Regions from separate parts of the Stappia indica genome, predicted to be linked through region 2. Evidence: predicted binding sites of a transcription regulator. Region 2 holds the regulator's gene; each other region holds the start of a gene.
The links. The regulator PhoB, encoded in region 2, activates phosphate uptake and scavenging genes when phosphate is short. The targets are predictions, from matches to a motif close to TGTCATNNANCTGTCAT.
Positions count from the first base shown of each region.

Region 1 (2,197 bases), 2.4 Mb from region 2:
TGCCGGCCTGGAAGCGCTACGGGCTGCGGGTCTCGGCGATGAACGGCACCGCCTTCCACTTCAGCCGCATCCTCCTGCGCAACGTCCGCCTGTACGCGCAGGCCGACGGCATTCGCACGGGCTTCCGCTTCTGGTCGCGCTTCGCCTGGCTGCTGCTGGTGCGGCCCGGCTACACGCGGTTGAGCCTGCTGGCTTTCCTGCGCTACTACAAGCCGGGCTACGATCCGCGCAAGGTCGACGACAGCGACCTGATCCGCAAGGGGCGGGCCTGGCTCGCCAACGAATATGCCGCCGGCGACCCGGCCAAGGAGACCCCCGCCCGATGACCAGCCGCGCCTTCGGATACATCCTGCGTGCGGTCGAGCGCGGCGCCTTCCCGAAGAGCCGCAAATGGGCATGGAAGCGGCTCTACAACATGCTGTCGCGACTGTGGCGCGACAGCGACTGGCGCTTCATGAACTACGGCTACCTGCCGGCGGGCGATGCCTTTGCCCTGACGGCGGAGGACGAGCCGGAGCGCGCGTTCATCGGCCTCTACCACCAGGCGATGGCCGGGCTCGCGGTCGAGGGCGCGCGCGTGCTCGAAGTGGGCTCGGGCCGCGGCGGCGGGGCGCGCTACATCGCCCGCTACATGGCGCCGGCCGCGGTGACCGGCCTCGACTATTCGCCGGAGACGGTGCGCCGGGCGCGGCAGCTCAACGACGACACGCCGAACCTTGCCTTCGAGGTGGGCGACGCAGAGGCGCTGCCCTTTGCCGATGGAAGCTTCGACATCGTCGTCAACATCGAGTCCTCCCACTGCTACGCCGATGTGCCGGCCTTCGCCCGGGAAGTGGCGCGGGTGCTGGCGCCGGGCGGCTGCTTCACCTGGGCCGACATGCGCGCGGCAACGATGATCGAGGGGCTGGACCGGGATCTCGGCGCCTCGGGCCTGGTGCTGGAGAGCGAGACCAACCTGTCGCCGGGCGTGGTCAGCGCGCTCGACGCGGTCAACGAGCGCAAGATGAGCCGCATCCAGAAGAGCGCGCTGATGCGGCGGTTCCTGAAGGAATTTTCCGGCGCCAAGGGCTCGCTGCTCTATCGCAACCTGCAGTCCGGCGGCGTCGTCTATCTTGCCCGCCGTTACCGCAAGCCTCTGGCGTAAAAGCAGTTTGACGGCCCGCCCCGGCTGTCAAGCAGATGTCATGTCCACCCCGTAACACTGCCGGATCGGCCCGTGTGCCGCCTGCCATCTTCGGGGGAAACATCCATGAAATTCTCGGTGCTCGGCGCGCTTGCCGCCGCGCTTCTCGGCTCGACCGTCGCGGCCTCCGCCGATCCGGTGTTCAACCGGGTCGCCTCCTTCCCGGTCAACACCAACCTGCCGGCCGGCACGGACGGCAAGAGCGAAACCTCGGCCGAGATCATCACGGCGACCGCCGACGGGTCGATGCTGGTCTATTCCGACAGCCCGCTGGGCGGGGTCGGCTTCATCGACATCACGGATGCGGCGTCGCCCAAGCCGGCCGGCTTCGTCGGCCTCGACGGCGAACCGACCTCGGTGACGGTGCTGGGCGGCAAGGTCTTCGCCGGCGTCAACACCTCGACGAGCTACACCGCGCCGTCCGGCCGGCTGGCGGTGATCGACATCGCCTCGCGCGAGATCGGAGCCTCCTGCGATCTCGGCGGCCAGCCCGATTCCGTCGCCCTGTCGCCGTCCGGCGATCTCATGGCGGTGGCAATCGAGAACGAGCGCGACGAGGACCTGAACGACGGCGCGCTGCCGCAGATGCCGGCGGGCTTCCTGGTGCTGCTGCCGGTGGTCGACGGCCTGCCCGACTGCGCCAAGGCCCGCAAGGTCGACCTGACCGGTCTGGCGGCCATCGCCCCTGAGGACCCGGAGCCGGAATTCGTCGACATCAACGCGGCCAACGAGGTCGTGGTGACGCTGCAGGAAAACAACCACATCGTCGTCGTCGATGGCGCCAGCGGCGAGATCCTCTCGCATTTCTCCGCAGGGACCGTCGATCTGGAGAATGTCGACGTCGAGGAAGAGGGCGCGCTGACCTTCGACGGCACGCTGACCGGCGTTGCCCGCGAGCCCGATGCGGTGCAGTGGCTGGACGGCGAGCGGCTGGTCGTTGCCAACGAGGGCGACTACGAGGGCGGCTCGCGCGGCTTCACGATCTTCTCGAAGTCCGGCGAGGTGCTCCACGAG
Region 1 covers NZ_CP046908.1:1,651,808-1,654,004, reverse strand. Annotated here, with positions in the region: gene GH266_RS07805 (metal-dependent hydrolase) at 1-326, shown strand, start outside; gene GH266_RS07800 (class I SAM-dependent methyltransferase) at 323-1,144, shown strand; gene GH266_RS07795 (esterase-like activity of phytase family protein) at 1,250-2,197, shown strand, end outside.
Region 1: the regulator PhoB is predicted to act here: its motif matches at 1,170-1,186, upstream of GH266_RS07795 (esterase-like activity of phytase family protein).

Region 2 (2,197 bases):
GCCCACGAGAGGCGGCACGGCGAGGAAGCCCCGTTATACACCGGGAGCGCGCGGGAAAGTCAACGGAATTGGCTGAGCGCGCCGCCAGGCGCCCGGCAGGGCCAAAGTCGCCAGAAACGGCCTTTTCTGGGGAAAACCGTATCAATCCCCAGGTGAATCGCCCCCTCACCTTGAACCGCAAACCCGGCATATTGTAGCTTTGCAGTCAAGAAATACGACATCTCGTGTATCCGACTCACAATAGCCTCAAAATCCGGCAATGAGCGGGGCACCCCTACGGTGTGCCGATAACCTTTTATTAACCAGATGTCGGGGCCCGATCAAACACGGAGTTGAGCGCATGTCCTGGACAAGCGAACGCGTCGACCTTCTCAAAAAGCTCTGGACGGACGGGCTGAGCGCCAGCCAGATCGCCGCCGAGCTGGGCGGCGTCACCCGCAATGCGGTGATCGGCAAGGTCCACCGTCTCGGCCTGTCGGGACGCGCCAAGGCGGCCGCACCTGCGCAGAAGCCCCGGAGCAAGCCGGCAAAGGGCGGCGCCGAGGACGCGGCGCAGACCGCCTCGCCGCAGCAGGGCGGCAGCGCCCCGTCGGCACCGCAGACAATGGGCGCCACCGCGCTGAAGGTCGAGGCGGCACCGGTCGCAGCCCCCGCGCCGCAGGCCAAGCCCGTTGCCGAGCTGGTGCCGATCGCCAAGCGCGCGACCATCCTGACGCTGACCGAGCGGACCTGCAAATGGCCGATCGGCGACCCGACCAAGGAAGACTTCTACTTCTGCGGCCACCCGTCGAACCCGGGCGTCCCCTACTGCACCTATCACTGCCGCATCGCCTACCAGCCGGCGAGCGACCGCCGCCGCGACCGCAACGTCGCCAACGGCTGAGGCAACGCCCGCCCATCTGTTCAAGATGGGCAGCCGAAACGAGAAAGGCCCGCCTGCGATCACCGCGGCGGGCCTTTCTCGTTGTTCGCAGATAGGTGGGCAGACCGCCCTGCCCGGCGTCCCTGCCGCCGGCGCGCGTCAGGACGCGGCGGCGGCGAACTGGTCGTTGAAGGCGTAGCCGGCGCCGCGCACGGTGCGGATCGGGTCCGGCACCTTGCCGCGGTTGATGGCCTTGCGCAGCCGGCCGACGTGAACATCGACCGTCCGCTCGTCGACATAGACGTCGTGTCCCCAGACACCGTCCAGCAGCTGCTCGCGCGAGAAGACGCGCCCCGGCGACGTCATCAGGAATTCCAGCAGGCGGAACTCGGTCGGACCGAGATGGATCTCGCGCCCCGAACGGCGCACCCGGTGGGTTTCCCGGTCGAGTTCCAGATCGCCGGCGCGCAGCAGAGAGGACACCACCTCCGGCTTTGCCCGGCGCAGCATGGCCCGCACGCGCGCCATCAGCTCGGGGATCGAGAAGGGCTTCACCACGTAGTCGTCGGCGCCGGTGGCAAGGCCGCGGATGCGCTCCTGCTCCTCGCCCCGCGCGGTGAGCATGATCACCGGCAGGCGCTCGGTCTCGGGACGCGAGCGCAGGCGGCGGCACAGTTCGATGCCGGACAGACCCGGCAGCATCCAGTCGAGAAGCAGCAGGTCCGGCTGGCTCTCGCGCAGGAGAAGATCCGCCTCGTCGCCGCGCATGCACGTCTCGACCTTGTAGCCCTCGGCCTCGAGATTGTAGCGCAGCATCATCACCAGAGGCTCTTCGTCCTCGACAATCAGGACCTTCGGCATATGGGGTACCCTTGTCCAATCGACCCGGCCGGGAGGCATCGGCGCGGCTTTTCGCTCGCGCCGCCTTGCCGGCTCTCGTTGTCAGCGGCGACGGGCGACAGTGCCGCCCGCGCCATGCTCAGTTCGCCTGAACGCCCTCAGGACGCCGTATCGGTCTCGATGCCGGTCTCGTCGACCTTCTGGCGCTCGTCGGTCGGCAGCACGCCGGTCGACATGTACATGACGTTCTCGGCGATGTTGGTGGCATGATCGCCGATGCGCTCGATGTTCTTGGCGCAGAACAGCAGATGGGCGCAGACCGAGATCTGGCGCGGATCCTCCATCATGTAGGTGAGGAGTTCGCGGAAGATCGAGGTGTAGAGCGCATCGACCTCGTCGTCGCGATCGCGCACGGCGGCTGCCGCTGTGCCGTCGCGCCCGGCATAGGCGTCCAGCACATCCTTGAGCTGGCTCTGGGCGAGCTCGGTCATGTGC
Region 2 covers NZ_CP046908.1:4,064,439-4,066,635, reverse strand. Annotated here, with positions in the region: gene GH266_RS18970 (GcrA family cell cycle regulator) at 341-883, shown strand; gene phoB (phosphate regulon transcriptional regulator PhoB) at 1,022-1,723, opposite strand; gene phoU (phosphate signaling complex protein PhoU) at 1,861-2,197, opposite strand, start outside.

Region 3 (2,197 bases), 1.9 Mb from region 2:
AAGCGCGACCTTGCCGGGCGCATCGTCGAGTTCTTCACCGCCGCAGCTCCCCCGCCCGAGGCCGTGCTTGCAGCGATGAAGGAGGCCGGCTTCAACGTCACCCATCTCTACGGCCTGACCGAGGTCTACGGTCCTGCCGTCGTCAACGACTGGAAGCGCGAATGGGATGCGCGCCCCGCCACCGAGCAGGCGGCGCTGAAGGCGCGCCAGGGCGTGCGTTACGTGGCGCTGGAGGACCTGGCGGTGCTCGATCCCCAGACCATGCAACCTGTTCCCGCCGACGGCGAGACCCTCGGCGAGGTGATGTTCCGCGGCAATGTCGTGATGAAAGGCTATCTCAAGAACCCGGCCGCGACGGCCGAGGCCTTTGCCGGCGGCTGGTTCCATTCCGGCGATCTCGGCGTCATGCACCCGGACGGCTACATCCAGCTCAAGGACCGGTCCAAGGACATCATCATCTCGGGCGGCGAGAACATCTCCTCCATCGAGGTGGAGGACGTGCTGTTCAAGCATCGCGACGTGATGGCCGCCGCCGTGGTCGCAAGACCGGACGAGAAATGGGGCGAGACCCCTTGCGCCTTCGTCGAGCTGCGCCCCGGTGCGACGGTGGAAGCGGAAGAGATCATCGAGTTCTGCCGTGAGCGGCTTGCCCGCTACAAGGTGCCCCGCCATGTGGTCTTCACCGAACTGCCGAAGACCTCGACCGGCAAGATCCAGAAATTCGTGCTGCGCGAGATGGCGAAAAAGGTCTGACGCCGCCCCCCAGCCTGCCCCCGAACCAGCCGGCCCCGAAACGGCAAAAGCCGCGGCACTGCCGCGGCTTCTGCTGTTGGTGAAGCGACCGCAAGGCCCCTTCGAATGTCAATGCAACGTCTTCAGTGCAGGGTGGAACCGGAGCTAATCCGCTCGATCTCGTCCTTGAGCTGAAGTTTCTGGCGTTTGAGGGTGGCGAGCTCCAGCGAGTCCGCGCTTGGATGGCGCATCGCCTCTTCCAGTTTTCGCTCAAGATCCGAGTGGCGCTTCTTCAACTCGACCAGATGCGACTGAAGGGACATGGATAAACCTCCTTGCCTATTCGCGTTTGACAACAGGAGTGTGACACAGCCTGCCCTGCCTGTCGAACGCTTCCGCAGCCGCCCGGCCCGATTGCGAAAACGCCGTTAGCGCCGGGTTTACGCACAATTCCCCTACGTCATTTTTGCGAGGAATTCCCGGCACTCGCCCCCTGCGACACCCTGCCCCGGCCGGCCTGCAGGCCCCCTGCCTTCACCATCCTGCTCAACGGGTCTACCGCCCGGCCCGCCATCGCGGTATCCTCGGGACGAGGAGCGGTTTTGCCTTCGGGAGGAAGCATTTCCGGGCCAGGAAAGACGATCGGCTTTTCGGAAAGGCCCGGCGTTCCGCCTTGGCTCTTCCGCTGATCTTGCGGGCGTTTGCGCCGGAAGTCTGGAGTAAAGGCATGGATGCGGGCATGGACAGCGAATTCGACGACAAGACGGTGCGCATCGAGCTTGCGCGCCTGCGTCAGGAACACCGGGATCTCGACATGGCCATCGGCGCCATGGTGGAGACCGGGCGCGCCGACGCCTTGCAGCTTCAGCGGCTGAAGAAGAAGAAGCTGTCGCTGAAGGACCGCATCTCGACGCTCGAGGATCGCCTGCTCCCCGACATCATCGCCTGAGGGCTTGCCCGGCCGGCGCCCGCCGCCGTCCCGCGCCCCGCAAGCCCCTTGCGCCCTGCCCGGCTCTGCCTATAGTGCGGGGCCTTCCGGCACGACCGGCAACAGAAACCTCAGGCAGGGGCGCGCATGGGCGAGGCAAATCCGCAAGTGGCGATCATCATGGGCAGTCAGTCCGACTGGCCGACCATGAAACACGCCGCCGACACGCTGGAGGCGCTCGGCGTCTCGCATGAGGCGCGCATCGTCTCGGCCCACCGCACGCCCCAGCGGCTCTACGACTTTGCGACCGGCGCGCGCGATGCCGGCTTCAAGGTGGTGATTGCCGGTGCCGGCGGCGCCGCCCACCTGCCCGGCATGACCGCCTCCATGACACCGCTCCCCGTGTTCGGCGTGCCGATCGAATCCCGCACGCTGAAAGGCGAGGACAGCCTCCTGTCCATCGTCCAGATGCCGGCCGGCATTCCCGTCGGCACGCTCGCCATCGGCCGGGCCGGCGCGGTCAACGCCGCCCTGCTC
Region 3 covers NZ_CP046908.1:2,179,110-2,181,306, forward strand. Annotated here, with positions in the region: gene GH266_RS10240 (acyl-CoA synthetase) at 1-753, shown strand, start outside; gene GH266_RS10245 (YdcH family protein) at 876-1,055, opposite strand; gene GH266_RS10250 (YdcH family protein) at 1,472-1,681, shown strand; gene purE (5-(carboxyamino)imidazole ribonucleotide mutase) at 1,808-2,197, shown strand, end outside.
Region 3: the regulator PhoB is predicted to act here: its motif matches at 1,085-1,101, upstream of GH266_RS10245 (YdcH family protein).